2 regions of the Lysinibacillus sp. DFXJR4 genome follow, and region 2 is predicted to be linked to the other one. Evidence: predicted binding sites of a transcription regulator. Region 2 holds the regulator's gene; the other holds the start of a gene.
What was found. Region 2 encodes CtsR, which represses protease genes until heat stress. Its sites were predicted from a motif close to ATGGTCAATAAAGGTCAAACA; they were not measured.
Positions count from the first base shown of each region.

Region 1: a site for CtsR is predicted at 3,558-3,578, ahead of clpP (ATP-dependent Clp endopeptidase proteolytic subunit ClpP). Genes of this name have one in related genera too.

Region 1 covers NZ_JBXUNW010000011.1:60,415-71,375, forward strand. The annotation lists gene AC2CGN_RS18395 (spore coat protein) at 1-414, shown strand, start outside; gene AC2CGN_RS18400 (amino acid ABC transporter ATP-binding protein) at 470-1,192, opposite strand; gene AC2CGN_RS18405 (amino acid ABC transporter permease) at 1,189-1,893, opposite strand; gene AC2CGN_RS18410 (basic amino acid ABC transporter substrate-binding protein) at 1,980-2,777, opposite strand; tRNA gene AC2CGN_RS18415 (tRNA-Arg) at 3,282-3,356, opposite strand; gene clpP (ATP-dependent Clp endopeptidase proteolytic subunit ClpP) at 3,665-4,255, shown strand; gene AC2CGN_RS18425 (HPr family phosphocarrier protein) at 4,438-4,695, opposite strand; gene whiA (DNA-binding protein WhiA) at 4,810-5,757, opposite strand; gene AC2CGN_RS18435 (gluconeogenesis factor YvcK family protein) at 5,823-6,818, opposite strand; gene rapZ (RNase adapter RapZ) at 6,823-7,716, opposite strand; gene AC2CGN_RS18445 (NUDIX domain-containing protein) at 7,727-8,194, opposite strand; gene trxB (thioredoxin-disulfide reductase) at 8,548-9,492, opposite strand; gene AC2CGN_RS18455 (tetratricopeptide repeat protein) at 9,712-10,961, opposite strand, start outside.
Region 2 covers NZ_JBXUNW010000007.1:62,150-73,110, forward strand. The annotation lists gene radA (DNA repair protein RadA) at 1-272, opposite strand, end outside; gene AC2CGN_RS15410 (ATP-dependent Clp protease ATP-binding subunit) at 380-2,824, opposite strand; gene mcsB (protein-arginine kinase McsB) at 2,814-3,923, opposite strand; gene AC2CGN_RS15420 (UvrB/UvrC motif-containing protein) at 3,920-4,468, opposite strand; gene AC2CGN_RS15425 (CtsR family transcriptional regulator) at 4,482-4,952, opposite strand; gene AC2CGN_RS15430 (DUF4870 domain-containing protein) at 5,206-5,511, opposite strand; gene AC2CGN_RS15435 (class I SAM-dependent methyltransferase) at 5,640-6,320, shown strand; gene corA (magnesium/cobalt transporter CorA) at 6,441-7,400, shown strand; gene AC2CGN_RS15445 (hypothetical protein) at 7,641-7,850, opposite strand; gene AC2CGN_RS15450 (protoglobin domain-containing protein) at 8,175-9,485, shown strand; gene AC2CGN_RS15455 (acyl-CoA thioesterase) at 9,529-10,008, opposite strand; gene AC2CGN_RS15460 (aldehyde dehydrogenase family protein) at 10,076-10,961, opposite strand, start outside.

The sequences.
Region 1 (10,961 bases), on a different contig from region 2:
ACTTTAGGGATGTATAACACTATTGTGGAATCTTTTAAAACTGGACATGATCCATCTGTTCCAACTGGACGTTACCAAATGGAGACAGGCAATAACTTTACTTATGGATTAAATCCTGGGCAACCTAAAAAACCAATGCAAAATGCAAATGAAATGAATGATGAAACAATTTCAGGCTTCTTATTAGGTGCTCAAAAAGGTACAGCCAAATGTATGACAGCTGCTGCGACTGAGACTACAAACCCTGTTGTTCGCCGTGTTGTTGCAGATAGTATTCCCAACTGTATTGAAATGGCATACGAATTATCTATTTACCAAAATAAGCATGGCTACTATCAAGTACCTCAATATTCGCAGCAGGATATGCGTACAATACTCGATTCATTCGGTACAACTACAAATCCTCTTCATTAACAAAAAAGCAGTCTCACATGTGATCTAAATCACCGGAGACTGCTTTGCTTTGTGGTTATAAAACTTTTCCTAAAAATGCTTTTGTTCGTTCATTTTGAGGATTTCCGAAAATTTCCGCCGGTGCTCCTTCTTCTACAATATAGCCACCATCCATAAAGACCACACGATCGCCTACCTCACGTGCAAAGCCCATTTCATGTGTAACGACAATCATTGTCATTCCTTCAGCTGCTAGATTCTTCATTACATCTAACACCTCTTTTACCATTTCTGGATCAAGTGCTGACGTCGGTTCATCAAAAAGAATGGCTTTTGGTTTCATTGCTAAAGCGCGAGCAATAGCTACCCGTTGCTGCTGACCACCTGAAAGCTGTTCAGGGTAGTTATATGCTTTACTATCTAAACCAACCTTCTTAAGAAGCTCATGTCCTAATGCTTCTGCATCGGCACGACTCATCTTACGAATTTGCATTGGTGCCATTGTCACATTATCAATAACCGTCATATGCGGGAATAAATTGAATTGTTGAAACACCATGCCCACTTCTGCACGTATTGCATTTATATTTGTTTTAGGATCATTAATCTTCACATTTTCAATATAAATGGCACCATCTGTCACTTCTTCGAGCATATTAATACAGCGTAAAAAGGTACTTTTCCCTGAACCAGATGGTCCTATTACACAAACCACCTGTTTTTCTTGTATTTCATAATCAATACCTTTTAATACTTCCAGCTTGCCAAAATATTTGTGTAAATTCTGAATTTTAATCATCGTGCTTCCCGCCCTTCTGCCTTACGAGGGACATAACTATTACTGAATCGCTTCTCGATAAATGCCACAATTTTTGTTACACCATACGTTAAAACTAAATATAATAATGCTGCAACAATGTATGGCTCCCAGAATCGGAAGCTAGCTCCTGCTACTACTTTACTTGCATATAAAATATCTGGAGCTGCAATAACGGTTACTAGAGAGGAATCCTTTAATAGCGCAATGAATTCATTCCCTAACGGTGGAATCATTCGTCTAAATGCCTGTGGTAAAATGACTTTTCTCATCGCTTGGTTATGTGTTAAGCCAAGTGATCGAGCTGCCTCCATTTGACCTTTCGCAATACTTTGAATGCCGGCACGGAAGATTTCTGCATTATAGGCCGCACAGTTTAATATAAGTGCCGTGATCCCTGACACCATATAGCCTAAAGAGTGTCCAAAAATCGTAGGTATTACGGCTAAATGAATTAATAAAATTTGCACTAGCATTGGTGTTCCACGGAATAAATCAACATAAAGCTTACACGGCCAATAAATCCATTTTTTCGTTGATAATTTTCCGAGCCCTAAAAATAATCCTAAAAAAATACCACCAAAATAACCACTGAGTGTCAAAATTAGTGTTACGCCAATACCACGTATAAACATATCTCGGTAGTTCCAGACTATGTCCCAGCGTAAGTCAAAGATGTCCATCCGAAAACCCCATTTCCCCTAAAAAGTTACGAAAAATATGAAGACGCTAGCATAAGGCTATGCTAGGGGCACCATTCATTCTTTTCTTACTTAAAGTCTGAGCCAGTAATCTCTTTTAATTTACCGTTCTCTTTAATCTTTTGTAGACCCTCATTTAATAGGTTTAAGAGCTCTTTATTTCCTTTTTGAACCATGAAGCCATAATATTCTTTATCAAATGCATCATCTTCTATTACTTTTAGTTTTTGATCTGGGTGTGCTTTGATATATTCGTAAACTACTGCATTATCACCAATCGCAGCATCTACATTGCCATTTAGCATTTCTTGGATAGCAACTGGTTGATTTTCAAATGCCATAATATTTGTACTTGCATCACCCTGTAGCTTTTTCGCTGCTAAATGACCAGTCGCATTAATTTGAACTGAAACTTTTTTATCTTTGAGCTCTGCTAATGATTTAATCTTTGAATCCTCTTTTACAACGATTAATAATTGAGATTCATAGTATGGCTCAGTAAAATCGAATGATTGTTTACGTTCTTCTGTAATTGTAATTCCGGATGCCCCAATATCTGTTTCACCATTTTTAATTGTTTGGAATACAGGCTCCCAGCCAATATTTTGCCATTCTACCTCAAAGTTCATTTCATCAGCAATAGCCTGCAAAATATCGACATCAATCCCTACTATATTCCCTTTATCGTCAATCGATTCAAACGGAGCGAAAGTAGCCTCTGTACCTACCTTATAAACTTTTTTACCGCTTCCGCCATCCTCTGCCGGTGCACTACCTGATGATTTATCTTCCTTCGCGCCACATCCTGCTAGAGCTAGCATTAGTGCTGCCACGAGCATAAGTAACATAGATACTCTTTTTTTCATAGCATTTCCCCCTAAAATAAGTTTTTCCGAAATACGACTTCATTTTTCACAATTCGGAAATGTTAGACTATTAGGTCAATTATAGTAACATTATTGCTAATAGACAATAACTTTTCGTATAAAAGTAATTATTTTTTCATAAAAATTTATTTCCATGTGTTTTTTTAGCAAAAAACGGTATGAATAATCGAAAATAGCATTAAAAATGAATATTTATACATCAACTAATCATGCCAAAATTAGATAGTTTTGGGCAAAAAAAAAAGAATCCCCTCAGATAGGATTCTTTTTTTTCGACTAGATGGCTAGTCCTCACGTACAGTATGTCCACTAAAAAATAATTTGGAGTTGTTGCTTTTTTGAAGGTTTGAATGGAACAAATACGGGAATAATGCCAATTAGGGCAGTATTTCCACTATTTTCCCTTCTTTCTCCACTAAGCAGGCTGCTAAACTACTTATTAGGAGAATCGAGCTATAAAAGGTAATAAAATAATCAATAAAATGGCGCCCTCGGAGGGAATCGAACCCCCAGTGCAAGAACCGGAATCTTACGTGTTATCCATTACACCACGAGGGCATTAAACACAAAAAAAAAGTACTCACTCTAGGCTTTATGAAAAGCATGATGTAGATAATCCTCATTTTTTGAAGCATACCCGCAAAATAGTGTACCGTACTTTAATCTATGACCTTAACTATTATACAAACGTATTGCCAACAATTCAACTATAGAATGCAAAAAACAATTTATTTTTTTATTTCACTTTAGCAGGGTTAATATTTGACCTTCCCTGACTATAATGTGTATGATAGGGATACAGCTGAAATACAACGGAAGTTTTCAGCAAGAGTATTCGAATTTAGTTTTATTAAGGAGGATTTAACATGAATTTAATTCCTACAGTTATTGAACAAACAAGCCGTGGTGAACGTGCATATGACATCTATTCACGACTACTAAAAGACCGCATCATCCTTTTAGGAAGTGCGATTGATGACAACGTGGCTAACTCAATTGTAGCTCAGCTTCTATTCCTACAAGCTGAAGATCCAGATAAAGATATCTCACTTTATATTAACTCACCAGGTGGATCAATCACTGCTGGTATGGCCATCTATGACACAATGCAAATTATTAAGCCACAAGTACAAACAATCTGTATTGGTATGGCTGCATCTATGGGAGCATTCCTACTTGCGGCAGGTGAGCCTGGTAAACGATTCGCTTTACCAAATGCAGAAGTAATGATTCACCAACCATTAGGTGGCGCACAAGGTCAAGCAACTGAGATTGAAATCGCTGCTAAACGTATTTTATTCCTACGTGAAAAATTAAATGGTATCTTATCAGAACGCACTGGGCAACCGCTTGAAGTCATTTCAAGAGATACAGATCGTGATAACTTCATGACAGCTGAACGTGCAAAAGAATATGGCTTAATCGACCATATTATGGACCGTAGCGACCGTAAATAACAAAGTACAGACATCTCAGATTTAGTTCTGAGATGTCTTTCTTTATTTTGACGCTCTATCCATCACTTTTACATTTTCATCCGTCACTTTGACATTTCTATCCGTCACATTAGCTCCGCTATCCACCACTTTCGTTAAATAGAGCATAAAAAAACTGCCCAATTATTGGACAGTCTTTAAATTTAATCTTCTTTTTCGATTAACTCTGCCAATGCTGTAACCGCTTGCTCAGCATCGTTGCCTTCACTGCTTAACACTACTTCTGTTCCTTTGGCAATAGCTAAGCTCATTACACCCATAATGGATTTAGCATTAACTTTTTTCTCATCCTTCTCAAGAAAGATATCTGCACTAAAGCGATTTGCTTCTTGAACAAATAATGCTGCTTGTCTAGCCTGTAGTCCTAATTTTAATTTGACTTGGACTCTTCTCTCGGTCATTCTCAAAACTCCCCTTTACTACCGTTCATCTTATTAGTTTTATCTTACCTTACTTACTAGCAAAAGAACAATATGTGTTTACGCATCACATTCATACCTGAAAAGTATGAAAACTTAACCACCAATCTTTTCTCCACGTCTTAATGCATCCGCTATTTCGTCGATTTTCCGTAAACGATGATTGACACCTGATTTACTAACCGTTCCGCTTGATACCATTTCACCCAGTTCTTTTAGGGTGACATCTTGATATTCTACTCGTAAACGTGCAATTTCTCGAAGCTTTTCTGGTAATTGATCTAGGCCAATGGAATTTTCAATAAATCGAATATTTTCAACCTGACGCAATGCAGCACCTATTGTTTTATTTAAGTTTGCTGTCTCACAATTAACAATACGGTTAACGCTATTCCGCATATCTCGCAATATACGGACATCCTCAAATTTCATCATTGCCTGATGTGCTCCTACAATATTAAGAAAATCAGAAATCTTTTCTGCCTCTTTTAAATAGGTCACAAAGCCCTTTTTCCGTTCTATTGTTTTAGCATTTAGATCAAATTCATTCATAACATCCATTAAAGCCTCGCCATGCTCTTTATATAACGAATAAATTTCTAAATGGTAGGCTGACGTTTCTGGATTATTAACAGAGCCGCCTGCTAAAAATGCACCTCGTAAATATGCTCTTTTTTGACCACTCTTTTTAATAAGCTTTGGAGAAATCGTATGATTGAATTGAAAGTCGTCTGAGATGATTTCTAAATCAATTAGTAGCTCGCGCGCACCATCTCTTACACGGCAAATATATACGTTATTTTTTTTCAAACGCATTTTTTTTCGAACAAGTAACTCTACATTATATGGATACAACTTTTTCATAATCGTATAGAGTCTTCTTGCAATTGCAGCGTTTTCAGTTTGTACGTCTAAGCTTAACTGTTTATTCGCAAAGGATAATGAACCATTCATACGAATTAGGGCAGATACTTCTGCTTTCATACAATGATTGTCCGCTTCTATTTGCGTTAATTCTTTTTTTGTTTCAGAAGCAAAAGACATATCACGTGCCCCCCTTTCAACTTCAGTTCTATGTATATGCCATCTTATCATATACAATAAGCGCTTTATGATTGTATTTTTGGATTGTTTACTTTTTGTTTATAAATATTTGCGTATTCTACAAGCCATTTAGCAACATTTGTCGCATTATGACGAACCGTCCCATCTGATCGAATTGTGGCAATATCTCGCTTAATAACCTCTAACCCCATACTTTCAAGCTTTGCCACATCAAATGTTACAGGTTCCGCACATTCTTCCTTATAAAGCTCCTGTACAGGATGTGGTAATTTCTCTTCATTTACTAAAATAGAATCGATAAAGGAAGCGCCAACATGTTCGTAAATTGCTTTTACATGATCTCCTGCTGTATAGGAAATGGTTTCACCTTTTTGAGTCATTAAATTACAAACATAAATTTTTCTTCCTTTAGCTCTTACAACAGCTTCACCAATTTCTTTGACAAGCAGGTTAGGTATAATACTCGTATATAAGCTACCAGGACCAATTAAAATATAATCCGCACGCTGGATTGCTCGTATTGCCTCTGGTAACGGTTTCACATTTTCAGGCACTAGAAAAACACGACTAATGCGTTTTGTAGCCGTTGGAATTTTAGATTCACCTTCGATTGTAGAACCGTCCTCAAGCTCTGCATGTAAATTAATTTTTTTATTGGCAGCTGGTATAACACGACCATGGACCTTTAACACTTTTCCCATTTCACTAATGGCATGGTTAAAATCACCTGTAATCTCTGTTAAAGCAGTGAGCATTAAATTGCCTAATGAATGCCCTCGTAAATCTTGTGATGCCGAAAAGCGATATTGAAACATTTGCTCTACAAGTGGCTCAACATCCGATAATGCAGCAATAACATTTCGGACATCGCCGGGTGGTGGTATATCATAATCATCCCGTAAGCGCCCTGAAGAGCCACCATCATCCGCTACTGTTACAATAGCAGTAATATCGAATGGATGATGCTTCAGCCCCCTTAGTAATGTAGAAAGCCCTGTACCACCACCTATAACAACTAGCTTAGTGTGCCTTTTCCCCATTCACTCAATCCTTTCTTCGATTGATGTCACGATGCGTTATAACCGTATTCTCTTTTCCACTTAGATATGCCCCAAAATACTCTGCTAATGTTACCGAGCGATGCTGTCCACCCGTACAACCAAAGGCAATAACAAGCTGTGATTTTCCTTCTTGTCTATATAGAGGTATCATAAATTCAAATAAATCCTTCAATTTTTGAATAAGCGTTTGTGTATCCTCAAGCGCTAAAACATAAGAGGATACCTCCGTCTGTAATCCCGTCTTAGGACGCAGCTCTTCAACATAATAGGGATTTTTTAAAAAACGCACGTCAAACACTAAATCTGCATCTATTGGCATACCATGTTTAAATCCAAAGGACATAATATTAACCGAAAAAACATGATCTGAATCACTCGCAAACTCTTTGGCGATTTTTTCACGTAGTTCCTTAGGCTTCATAGTAGACGTATTATAGACAAAATTAGCCCGCCCTTTCACTTCAGAGAGCAAAATACGCTCTTGTTGAATACCATCTAATGGTAAGCCATTGACAGCTAATGGGTGCGAACGTCTTGTCTCTTTATAGCGTCTAACTAATGTTGCATCATCTGCATCCAAGAACAATATGCGTACAACAATATTCCCTTCTTTTTGTATATGGTCAAGAGCACCAATAAGAGAATCAAAAAAGTCACCGCCCCGCATATCCATAACAGCTGCAATACGTGTAGTATTTTTTCCCGAATCCCTAAGGAGGGTTAAAAAAGTTGTAAGTAACGCCGGTGGTAAATTATCAATACAGTAATACCCTAAATCCTCAAAGCTTTGAATAGCTACTGTTTTTCCAGCTCCAGACATTCCTGTAATAATAACCAATTCATGTGTTCTTTGTTGGCCTTCAACCACCACTGTCATGCAGCTCCTTTTATTGTTCTTTTGATATTTGTATTTTTTCATGCAATAATTCAAAATCAGTCGTATATTCAAATGTTCCATACTGAATGCCTGATTGTGAGATAGCAAATTGTAAATTTGTCCGATCACCTTCAGCCATTGGCAAATGGTTTAAATCCTCTACTGGGTGCCATGCAAGCTTGCCTTCTCTCGTTTCATCAAAAGGTATACCTTCTATATCCTTGGCAACAAACGTATAAAGCATCCATTCATCAACGACTGCATTATTTTCTTTAATAACCATTGTATAAACACCTTTTAAATGCGCATTTAATGGTGTGACATTTGTTTCCTCCTGAAACTCACGTACAGCAGCCTCATAGATGGATTCGCCGCACTCCATTTTTCCACCTGGAGCTACGTACCAGCCGCGTCTAGGCTTTTGAAGTAATAATACTTGACCGTCTTTAACGGCAATTAAGTTTGCAATTCTTTGCATAGGCACACCTCTAATCACTTTGCATTCTATCCTTCATTATAGCAAGACCCAACAATATTTGTCCTCCATTCAGAACTTTAGTGCCTGGCAATTTTCACTTTAATCGTATTATTAGTAATCATGAGTTTGTCATCATCCATGAATCTAAAAGAGCTGGCTCACAATTATTAATATCCTAACATAACAAAAATAGGTTGCCCCACCATATTAGGCGGAGACAACCTACTAAACAAAATAAAAGGGGGATTGCTAATTACACAATATATATTACACCTTTTATATGTCATTCAAGTTACAACAATATTAAAACCGTGTTAAAAATTGTATTTTTTTCCTTGGAACTTTTATTTACATTAAGCATTAATTTTCTCTAATAGTTCTTCTACATAATGCTGTACTGCTTGTGCGGCAATACTTCCATCACCTGTAGCTGTCACAATTTGACGAAGTGATTTTTCGCGTACATCACCTGCTGCAAAGATACCTGGTACAGTTGTTTCCATGTTTTCATTTGTTAAAATATAGCCTGCATCATTTAAAATACCTAAAGATTCAAATGGCTTTGTTAATGGTAGCATTCCGATATAAACAAATACACCATCAGCAACAAATTCAGATTCTGTTCCATCTACAGTAGATTGTAATGTTACACTACCAACTTTACCGTTAGCTTCATTTATTTCTTTCACTGTAGCATTCCAGATGAAATCAATTTTTTCATTTGCAAAGGCACGATCTTGAAGTATTTTTTGTGCACGCAATTTATCTCGGCGGTGAACAATTGTTACTTTCTCAGCAAAGCGAGTTAAGTATACCCCTTCTTCGACAGCTGAATCTCCTCCACCTACGACTACTAGGTTTTTTTGCTTGAAGAATGCACCATCACAAACTGCACAATAGCTGACACCGCGGCCACCTAATTCTTTTTCGCCAGGCACGCCCATTTTTTTATATTCCGCCCCTGTAGAAATAATAATGGCACGTGTTTTATATTCTTTCGCACCTGATTTTATTGTTTTATATTCTTCACCATCGATAATTTCAGAAACATCGCCGTAAGCATATTCTGCACCGAATTTTTTAGCATGCTCAAACATTTTTGTAGACAGCTCTGGTCCTAAAATCGTATCGAATCCTGGATAGTTTTCTACTTCTTCTGTATTTGCCATTTGTCCACCAGGGATACCACGTTCAATCATTAAAGTTGAAAGGTTCGCACGTGATGTATATACAGCAGCAGTCATTCCTGCAGGACCTGCACCAATTATTACAACATCATAAATTTTTTCTTCCGACATAAAATCTTCCCCCTACACAAATACTTTTTTATCCCGCCTACATGTACTGTAAGACCCCCACTCTCCCATTTAAGTGATGCAATTATGAAGAGGGAAATCAACTACCCATGAAAAGCTTGATTGGCTCAACTCTAACTGTTTGAAGTTTTACCTATTAATAACGATTGTAAGTTCATCGTATGTGAAAGTAAAAAGTTATTCAACTATGTTGCTCAGAGGTTACTTATGACCGTTTGGTAAGAACTTTAAAATTTCATCAATATACTTTGATAAAGTCGCCACAGATACCCCATATTGCTGAGCTATCTCTTTTTTTGTAACCTTGAGCATTCGAGATGAACGAAATAAAAAATCATTCGCTCCTGCAATAGCTGCTGGATTTGTAAAACGATAATTACTGTTAAGTGCCTGCTCACAGAGAACAAACCACATTTGAAACATTGGTGCAATGAGGGCCGTAAGCTTACCATACTGTTCTAATAAAATTTCTGGCACACTTACTGCTCGTAAAAAACTAGCCTCAACCTTATTTTTCATATCAAAGTGATGACCAAGTGCATATGCTAGGAATAACTTTTCAAACGAACCATATTGCTCAACGTCTATCCATTTGGGATGTGCAATAATTTCTTGCTTATGCGCTGTACAGCTCAATAAAAACAACCCAAAAATACGCTCACTAGTATAATTACTCTCTAGTTTTTCTACAATATAATCACGGTCATGTTCTAATGCATCGAGCTCATAATCATTTTCCTGTTCACGCCAAGGTTCAAAGCCTTCTTTGTCCGGATCTAGCTCTAATAGTTGCTCCCAAGCACTCTTAGAAATTTCCTTATGTCCTGAGAAGTATGCCGCATGAGATAACCAAAAATAAAAGCCAGCATCCCCTATATAACCACGTTTTTGCATACTACGTAACCATTTAAAGGCCAAATCGTATTGCCCAACTAACGCTAATGTTGCACCTAGCTTGTAGCGATGTTCCCAAGTGTAAGGCTGAATTTTAACAAGTACATTTAAAAGGTCCTTTAATTCTTCTTCATTTTTTTCATAATATGCAATAACGGTTAAATTACATAACGCATGTAAATTTCCCTTATTTTTACGCAAGACAGTATTTAAAAGTGCCTTTGCCTGTTCTGCCTCACCGACATAAAAATATGCAAGTGCTAAATTATTATAAGCTGACCAAAAATCTGGTCGATCTTCAATTAACTCTTCTAGAATATTAATAGCTTCGGGGAAGTCCCCTTTTTCCATACAACGCCTCGCCTGTTCCTGTCGATATAAATCCTCGCCAGTACCATCTAGCTCCTCAAAATCATCCTGCTCAAAAGCAACGAATTCTAATATTTCTGCCGCCTCATCTGCATAGGCACCATCTGGCTCTTTTTGCAAATATTGCTCCGCAAAGCGTTTAGCATCTTGTATCATACCAACACATCCTGAAACCTCTGCCATATAAA
Region 2 (10,961 bases):
GAGCCCGGTACGATTCCCCCACCTAGCACTCGGTTAAGCTCACCCATTTCTGTTGTAATTCGAGACTCCTCGGCAGCCTCGATCTGCATAATAGGAAGAGCCTTTTGCGTAACTGTCGCAGAATGCTGGAAGGCTCCACGAGGTCCCTTTGCTACGACCTCTACTTCTTCGACCATCTTATTCCATTCCCCACAGCCCGGACATCTTCCCATCCATTTTGCAGATTCATAGCCACAGCCTGTGCATACAAATTTCGTTTTTTTCTTTGCCAAATCACATTCACCTCGAATATTTGTTCTTATTATCAATTGTACATAAAAAAGGACAGCTTGGCACTATAGCCTGCTGTCCTTTTGAGATGAAGCGTAGCTGTTAGAAATTAGTTAGATGCAGAAATGCCCTCTTTTTTCTTTACCACAAAGTCATCATTCACATAATCAATGACCACTTGATTGCCCTTCTCTACATTGCCTTTCAGTAATTCTTCTGATAAGCGGTCTTCCACTTGTTTTTGTAGTGCACGGCGTAGCGGGCGAGCGCCGTATTGAGGATCATAGCCCTCTTGCGCAATTTTCTCAAGCGCCGCATCTGTTAACTCTAACGAAATATCTTGTTCCTTTAGACGTTTTGTTAAAGCATTCGCCATCATGGAAACAATTTCTTTTAAGTGTTCTTTTTCTAATGAGTGGAACACAATCATCTCATCAATACGGTTTAAGAACTCTGGTCGGAATGCTTTTTTCAATTCCTCAAGCATTGTTCCCTTCATGTCTTTATGTTTCGATTCCGTACCACCAACATTGAAGCCTAAGTTTTTCTGGTATTTTAAAGCATCTGCCCCAACGTTTGATGTCATAATAACAACCGTGTTGCGGAAGTCCACTACACGACCTTTAGAATCAGTCAAACGACCATCTTCAAGCACTTGCAGTAGAATATTGAAAACATCTGGATGAGCTTTTTCAATCTCATCTAGTAATACAACTGAATATGGTTTACGACGAACCTTTTCTGTTAACTGGCCGCCATCATCAAAGCCTACATAGCCTGGAGGTGAACCAACTAGGCGCGACGTAGAATGTTTCTCCATATATTCAGACATATCAACTCGAATCATCGCATCCTCATCACCAAACATCACTTCAGCTAGTGCTCTTGCAAGCTCTGTTTTACCAACCCCTGTAGGCCCTAAGAAAATAAATGATCCAATTGGTCGTTTTGGATCTTTTAAGCCTGCTCTTGCACGGCGAATAGCACGGGAAATGGCCTCAACTGCCTCCCCTTGCCCTACCACTCGTTTGTGTAGCTCTTCCTCTAATTGTAATAGCTTAGAGGACTCTTCTGAGGCAATTTTTGATACAGGGATTCCAGTCCACATAGATACGACTGCTGCTACATCATCCACTGTAACTTTTGATTCAGATTTCCCTTGCTCTTCCTTCCAATTCTTTCTTGTCGTTTCAATTTCATCTTTTAGCTTTTGTTCGGTATCTCTTAATGAGGCTGCCTTTTCAAACTCTTGACCAGAAACTGCAGCATTCTTTTCAGAGCGCACATTTTCGAGCTTATCTTCAAGCGCTTTTAGATTTGGTGGAACTGCAAATGAACGTAAGCGTACTTTTGAGCCTGCTTCATCAATTAAGTCAATCGCTTTATCTGGTAAGAAACGGTCAGAAATATAGCGGTCACCCATTTTTGCGGCTGCCTCAATCGCTTCATCTGTAATTTTCACACGGTGATGTGCTTCATAGCGATCACGTAAGCCCTGGATAATTTGAATCGCTTCTTCAACTGTTGGCTCATCAACTTGTATTGGTTGGAAACGACGCTCTAAAGCCGCATCCTTTTCAATATATTTACGATATTCATCTAATGTTGTTGCACCGATACATTGAAGCTCACCACGTGCTAGAGAAGGTTTTAGAATATTTGATGCATCAATTGCCCCCTCTGCACCACCTGCGCCGATTAATGTATGCAATTCATCGATAAATAAAATAACATTTCCTGCTTGGCGAATCTCATCCATCACTTTTTTCAAGCGATCCTCAAATTCACCACGGTATTTTGTACCTGCTACAACTGTTCCCATATCAAGAGTCATGACGCGTTTATCACGAAGAATCTCTGGCACTTCATTATTAATAATTTGCTGTGCTAGACCTTCAGCAATAGCTGTTTTACCTACCCCTGGCTCACCAATTAATACAGGATTGTTTTTTGTACGACGAGATAAAACTTCAATGACACGTGTAATTTCTTTGCTTCGACCTATCACAGGGTCTAAAGAGCCTTCTCGAGCAATTTGTGTTAAGTCTCGCGCAAGGCTATCTAATGTAGGGGTATTGGCAGCCTGGGCAGCTTGTTGGCCAGATTGAGCATTATCATTATTTCCTAGTAGTAATAGCACTTGCTGACGTGCTTTATTTAAGCCGACACCAGCGTTATTTAATACACGAGCAGCCACACCTTCACCTTCACGAATAAGCGCTAATAGCAAATGCTCTGTACCGATATATGAATGACCTAGTTTGCGTGATTCATCAACTGATAGCTCAATGACTTTTTTCGCTCTAGGTGTGTAGTGGACAATCGGACCTACATCCTCTTTTCCTTTTCCAACTAACTCTTCGATACCTGCTTCAATTGTTTGAGGACTAATATCGATGGCCTCTAATGCTTTCGCAGCTATACCACCGCCTTCACGAATAAGCCCTAATAGAATATGCTCTGTTCCTATTGATTCGTGTTTCCAACGAATTGCCTCTTCCTGTGCAAGCTGTAATACTTTTTGTGCGCGTTGTGTAAAACGATTAAACATCATATGAATCCTCTCCTTTTTTTCCTATAATAGGCTTACTCATATTTTCACGAAATAATGCCTCACGAAGCATTTTCGCTCGTACGCGATCGCGCTCAGCAGGTGGTAAAACCTCTCCTGCATAGTGTTGTAAAAATCCTGGTTGCATACAGACAACACACTCGTTTAAAGTTGTCGCCTTAATGCCTTCTATCAACTGTAAATCTACCCCTAAACGAACATTGGACAAGCAGGTAGCTGCCTCTTCGCTCGTTAAAATTCGAGCATGCGTTAAAGTACCTAATGCACGGTATACTCGGTCTTCTAAAGCAAGCTCTGCTTTTTCCATTAGCCTACCTCTTGCATGTCGCTCCTTTTGAATAATTTTTTCGGCGACGCTTTGAATGTCAGCCAAAATATCCTCCTCTGTTTTACCCAGTGTTATTTGATTCGACACTTGGTAAACATTCCCTAAATTTTCGCTACCTTCCCCATATATCCCTCTTACTGTCATTCCTAGCCTTGTCATGGCATTAATAATTTGACTCATTTGAGCTGTTAATGTAAGGGCAGGTAGGTGCATCATAACGGAAGCTCGTAAACCAGTACCGATATTTGTTGGGCAACTTGTAAGATATCCAAAAGTATCACGAAATGCATAAGGTAAAGATTTTTCTAGGGCTCTATCAATTTTATTGGCCTGCTCATATGCCCTTTGCAGCTGAAAACTCGCTGTCATACATTGAATGCGTAAATGGTCTTCTTCATTCACCATAATACTAATTGATTCATCATCAGATAATAGCATGGAGCCAACCTGTTCTTTTTTAGCAAGCTGAGGGCTAATTAAATGCTTTTCTACAAGAATTTGACGCTGTAAGGATGTTAAATCCTTGACGGCAAAATATGAGTAATGATCTTGTAGCTTCGTGCTATCCTGAACAGCGTGTGTTACAGCCTGCTCTACCTGTAATGCCTCATTCTCTGTAAAGGACAGAGGAAAACGATAGCCATCTAAATTTCGTGCAAGACGGATACGTGTACTAATGACTATATCTGAATAATCGTCCTCCACGTTCATCCATGCTGGTGTAGCTCGTTCTAAAAACGATTCAATCATCACGACACATCACCACCTTCAAATTGTAGCTGTTTCTCCAATTCCTTTACTTCATCCCGCAGTTTCGCGGCCTCCTCAAACTGTTCCTCATCTATAGCTACTTTCATAAGTTTACGGATATCTTCTATTTGTTTTTTAATGACGTAAATATTGCTATGAGCGCCGGGCATCTTACCTATATGTTGAGGTCCTGCTTGTATTCGATTAAAGAGCTTTGGTAGGTGCTCGCTAAAGCTGTCATAGCAGCTAGGGCAACCGAATTTTCCTTCTTTTAAAAATCGTTTATACGTAAAGCCACATTGTGGACAAGTTTGTGGTTGTGGCTGCGCCTGTTGTTTTTCATCCACTTTTTGTTGTTGCCATGTCGGTGAGCCAAACCAATTCGATAATAGCTGTTGAATAGATACAGGCTCTTGTTTAAATTCTGCATGAAATGGATGGAACTGCGAGGCGCAGACGTCACAGTAATGATGCTCTACCTTTTGTCCATTTTGAACTTGTGTTACAGTTACCGTCGCATTACGCTGTTTGCAATGTTCGCAAATCATTTCCATCACCTCTCTATTTTTGCTGTTCATATTTGATTGTTGTTAGCATCGCTCTTAATATTCTTGCTCGAATGGTATCCCGTAATGGGAGTGGTAAATCCAGAGTGGAGCGATCAATTGCCGCTAACATTAACTTCGCTTCTCTCTTTGAAATTACCTGCTCATCGATAAGCCGATAAACTAAATCTTCTGCCATTGTTTGCGATGCCCCTCCCTCTATCTGCCTGAGGACATCGTCAATCAAATCGATTTGTGAATTCGCGCGGACACGTAAAATTCGTATGTATCCACCACCACCACGTTTGCTTTCAACAAGATAACCTCGTTCGGCAGTAAATCTAGTATTGATCACATAATTTATTTGTGAGGGCACACATTGGAATTTATCAGCTATTTCACTGCGCTTAATTTCAATATGCCCTTCTCCACCTAATTCAAGTACTTGCTTCAAGTAGCCTTCTATGATGTCTGATATATTACGCATTAGGAATACACCTCGCTTACTTCACTGACTTTGACTATCTTTGACTTTCTTTGAGTATATTATACAAAACGCTTGAAAATAATTGCAATGATTTCGCCTATAGAAAAATTAATAGCAACCATTTTTTCATTCAAACGCTTGAAAAATCGCTATTCATGCTAGATATCTTAACGGTCGTATGTCTAATGTACCCTTTTTCGTGATGAAAAAAACGCAAGCATATGCAATTAGCATATACTTGCGTCGATAAAAATTATACCCAGCGACCAACAATTGGGTAATGCCATGGTTCATCAGATAAAGCCTTTACAATTCCAATAATCGGTACGACAAACAACATAATACCGAAAATAATTAGGAATGGTAAACCAACGAGTACAAAACTTAGTACCACAGAAATTGCAATTAAAACACCCATTATAATTTGGAACAGTAGTGCTTGAATGGAAATAGCTTTTACTTCCTCATCAGAACTAATTAAGAAAAATAAAATTGGTACTAACCATGGCGCAAAAAACGGACTTGCGTGTATGATTACCTTAGACCATTTAGCTTCCATTTATATCAACCCTTCTTTTTTAAATTTTCCTTTGTTTTATGTACTACTATTTACGGAACTATACCCTGAATAGTTTCATTGTATGTTGTATTTTTAAAAAATTCTTTGGGAAAGGCATGTGAGACACTATGGAATTTAATAACACACTAGCAAACGAATACGAAAAGGGTATTCGTCGAACATTACCTAGTTACGATGCCATGCTACGGTTAACACAAACCTTTTATCAATACACACTATCTGAGAAAGCTGAATTGCTAATAGTTGGCTCTGGGAGCGGCAATGAAATTTTACAACTTGCAGAGCATAAACCAACTTGGTCATTTGTGGGCATCGATCCTTCTGAGGCCATGTTACATGTAGCGGAGGAACGATTAAAATCTTTGCCTAATCAAATTTCATTATACCAGGGAACTATGCTGGATACGAAGTTACCCTCTGGAGAGTTTGATGCAGCTAGCTGTATTTTAGTGCTGCATTTTATCAATGGGACTCAAGAAAAGCTTGCAACATTGAAAGAAATAGCAAATAATTTAAAGCCTGGTGCACCATTTGTTCTTGTTTCAAAATATGGGCAGCCTGGCTCTTTAGAGACCGAACTACAATTTGATTTATGGCGGGCCTATTGGCTGCAGCATACAAAGCTATCTTCCTTAGAGGTAGCTGATATGGAAAAATCCATACGCTCCCTTTCTTTTATGCCTGAGGAGGATATTTTAACACTACTTCAAGAGGCAGGATTTACAAAACCATCCAGATTTTTTGCCACTACTTTATTTGGTGGATGGATATGCTATAAGGAAATCTAAAAATAATTTTGCCTTGGCGTAATTGTAGCTGCCACTTTGCTTTCGATGAAGATAAATGTATTACTCTATGAGGACGATTATTCCTAGAAAATTAAAATCAACAGAATTGGGGTGAACGCTGTGATACGCACAATCGGGATTACGAAGGATCAACAACTCATAAAGGGTTTTCCTATCGAGGAAATAAACAATAATCATTTTGAATGGTATTGGGTCGATTTTGATTGCCCTACTACTGAAGAAGAGCTGCTATTGGATACGTTTTTTCATTTTCACCCACTTGCTATAGAAGACTGCTTATTGCGTTTACAGCGACCAAAGCTCGATTTTTATGATGATTTCCATTTCTTTGTTATTCATAGAGTGAATGAAGAATTAGCAGCAGAGGAAGTTAATATTTTTGTTTCCAATAAATTTATTGTAACCTTTCATAAAAATACTGCTCCCGAAATCGATAGAGTGCAGAATATGCTAGAAAAGCAACCGAAAAATTGGGAACGTGGTACAGTGTATTTAACCTATCAGGTAATCGATAAAATCGTTGACAATTACTTCCCACTTGTCTATAAAATTGAGGATCATTTGAATGCACTAGAAGATGAATTAAACTATCAAAGTAATCTAAATGCCATGAAAATCGTATTCGAATTTCGTAGTGACTTACTTGATTTACGGCGCACAATTCTACCAATGCGCGATTTATTATATCGGATTCTTAATTCATATCGATTCTCACTAAATAAATCAGAACGAGCTTATTTCGGAGATATTTATGATCACTTGCTAAAGCTAACAGAAATGGTGGAATCCAACCGTGAGCTGACGGCCGATATGCGCGACAGCTATATGGCAATGAGCTCCAGTCGTATGAATGGCATTATGATGACCTTAACCATCGTGTCAACAATCTTTATTCCATTAACCTTTATTGCAGGTGTATATGGGATGAACTTTGACAATATGCCTGAGCTTCATGGCAAATACAGCTACTTTATCGTCCTAGCTATTATGATACTTATTGTGATCTTTATGCTGGCGGTCTTTAAATGGAAGGGCTGGTTCAAATTATTTAAACCTTAATCAATTTCGCCTTGGCGTAATTGCGTCCGGATTTTGAATTGTGCCCTCACAATTCATTCCTTTTAAAATCCGTGACATCCGCCGGGGGCTTTATCTTCATTCAGTAGGTGTTTGCACACCCACTGAAAAGGAACCTAAACCGCATTCTTCTCATCACCTGTAGAGGTGGGAGTCTTCTGCTGAATGAAGATAAATATAGAATAGGCATCTTAGAAGGTTATCTAGGATGCCTGCTCTACATTAATAGGGTCCACGATCATCAATTTTGTTTTCCCCTTGCTGTGGGAATAAAAAGTATGCAAGTACACCAGAAACTAATGTTGCACAAATAGTAATTAACAACTGCTCCACGTCTGGCACTTCAGCATAATAGTTACGTAGCATATAAACCGAACCGATTGCGACAATTACCATCACGGGTATGACAAACTTGAAACGTTTCTTCTCCATTTAAATAATACCTCCTCATTCTTTTTACGCTCAATTATTACTTTCTAAACAGTTCGTATTTTACAGGTTTCCCATTTTAAATACAAACCACCTGGGATACTTTCAATCGTCTATTTCATGACATTTAAACAATAGTCATTAAAAAAATAATAGAAATAAATGAAAATTTTAACCAAATATACGACAAAAAATAGTAGAATAGATTAAATACCATATATTTCGCAAACTTACAAACGTAGCAATTCCAACATAAGGATAAATAGTTTAAGTTTACTATAAATTTATATACTTAAAATGGATTTATAAAGAATGGAGCAAACAACAATGAGTTGGTTTACAAAAAAGAACGATTCAAGCTACTCAATTACAATAGCACCTGAAAACTATAAAAAAAATGTACAGTTGGATATCTCTAACCATCCAAAACTTCAAAAACAATTACAACTTTTAAATTTAACGGTTGAGGATTTAGCCATTATTAAACAGTTACAGCCTTTAGCAAAGGATTTAATCCCTGAAATGGTTGATCAATTCTATGCAGCCATTAGCTTAAGTCAAGATTTATTAGATATTATTAATAGAACTTCACAGATTGATCGTTTAAAGGTTACTTTACATAAGCACCTTAGTGATATTTTTGAAAGCCGTATCAACGACTCCTATATTGACGAACGAAAGGCAATTGCAGAAACCCACGTTCGAATCGGTCTTCAATCAAAATGGTATATCGCCTCATTTCAGTCTTTAACTTCAACATTTACAAGCTTTGCTAACAAATTAGATATTTCAAAGCATGATGCGATTCTTGCTATCAATGCCTTCTGTAAAATTATTAACTTTGAGCAACAGCTTGTCATTGAAGCCTACGAAAAAGAGGAAGAACGTATACGCACAGCAGCAGATGAAACAAAGCATGCACTTGTGACAACTATTCAAAGCACAGCTGAGGAGCTGAACGCTATTAGTGATGAAACAGCGGCTTCCCTATTAGTTATCTCCTCTCAAACAGATGATATTGCGGTAGCCACTAAGCAAGGTTTAAGCTTTGTTGCTGATACGAAGGAAAAATCTAGACGTGGCCAACAGCAGTTACAAGAGCAAAACGATTTAATACAAATTATTTTACAAAGTGTAAATGGTCTTGAGGTCACAATGAATCAGTTACGCACCTCCTCTCAAAAGATTTCCGAGATTGTTGGACTAGTAACAGGTATTGCAGATCAAACAAATCTATTAGCATTGAATGCATCTATTGAGGCAGCTCGCGCTGGGGAGCATGGTAAAGGCTTTGCTGTTGTAGCAGAGGAAGTACGAAAGCTTGCTGAAGAGACAAAAAATGCTGTACAAAATGTTTCTCATCTCATTAAAGAAACGGAAAGTAATATTACAACCATGTCGAATTCTGTTATTAATGTGGATCAAAAAATTCAACATAGTGTAGACACGCAAAATAGCTTATCCAAATCATTTAATGATATCGCTGAAGCTGTCTCTGGTATTCAGCAGCAATATGTCAATACATCAAGAGATATTTCTGCCATTTCAAATTTAATTACTGAGCTCTCTCAAGGTGCCACACTTGTTTCCTCTTCTTCTGACTCGCTTATTAATGTGGTGAATGAATTAAACATGTGAAACGTAAAAAGGGAAATTGACAGGTTGTCAATCTCCCTTTTCTTTAATGTGGTAATGAACGTTTTTGTTTACGATGCTCTCGTCGAGCTGGTCCTGTTTCAAAAAGACGTTTTTCTTCATCTGTCTCAGGGTAGATTGCCGGAACTGGCTTAGGCTTCCCATCATCATCTACTGCAACCATCGTTACAAATGATTCGGTCGTTAATTTCTCCTCACCCGTTTCAATGTTTCTGGAAGTAACTCGAACATAGACCTCCATTGAAGAACGGCCCGTTGATGAAACAATACTTTCAATTTCTAAAATATCTCCTACATGGGCGGCTGATAAAAAGTCAACAGAATCAATAGAAGCTGTCACTACATGTCCTTTAGCATGCTTCATTGCAGTAACAGCAGCAATTTCATCAATATAGGCTAACACTCTTCCACCGAAAATGGAGTTGTGGTTATTGGTATCTGGCGGTAACACGAGACGCGTTTGAACAGTACGTGACTGACTCATTGGCATAGCGTTGTTTGTCATAATTTTTGCAACTTCCCTTCATGAATGTTCTTTCGTCATCGTAACGCAGAAAAGAAGTTGATGCAAATTAGAATGATTTTTTCATCGTGATAAATTTCATGTCTGTCATTTCCTCTATAGCCCATTTAATCCCTTCACGACCATAGCCACTCATTTTTATGCCGCCATATGGCATATTATCCACTCTAAATGTCGGAATATCATTTATAATAACTGCTCCTGCCTGTAATTCATCTGCTGCATATAGTGCATCTGACAATACATTCGTGTATATTCCTGCATTTAAACCAAGTTCCGACTCATTTACTAGTCGAATAGCGTCGTTTAATGTTTCATATGAAACAATTGAGACGATTGGTGCGAAAGTTTCCTGACAAACAACTTTCATATCAGGAGTAACGTTTGTCATAACAGTCGGCGTTAATGTTCTTTCTGTGAATGCCCCCCCTGTTGCGACTACCGCACCCTGTTCTTTTGCCTCCTCAATCCATTGGCGAATGCGTTCCACCTCATTTGGATGAATCATTGCACTCACATCTGTATTTCTATCTAATGGATCTCCTACCACTAATTTTTCTGTTTCCGCTACAAATGCCTTTGTAAAATCATCGAAGATCGAAGAATGTACATAAATTCGTTGTAATGAAATGCAAACTTGTCCAGCAAAATTAAAGGCACCTCCAACACAACGAGCTATAATTTTATCAATTGGTGTCGAAGGTTCGACAATAACCGCAGCATTAGAACCAAGCTCTAACGTTACTTTCCGCAAACCAACCTTCTCTTTAATACCCAAGCCAACCTTACCGCTTCCTGTAAAAGTCACCTTTTTCACAAGCGGATGTGTAACGAGTGTATCACTAAGCTCTCCACCACTACCTGTCAATATTTGAAGAGCTCCGTCAGGCAAACCTGCTTCTTGAAAAATTTCAGCCATTATAATTGCACTTAAT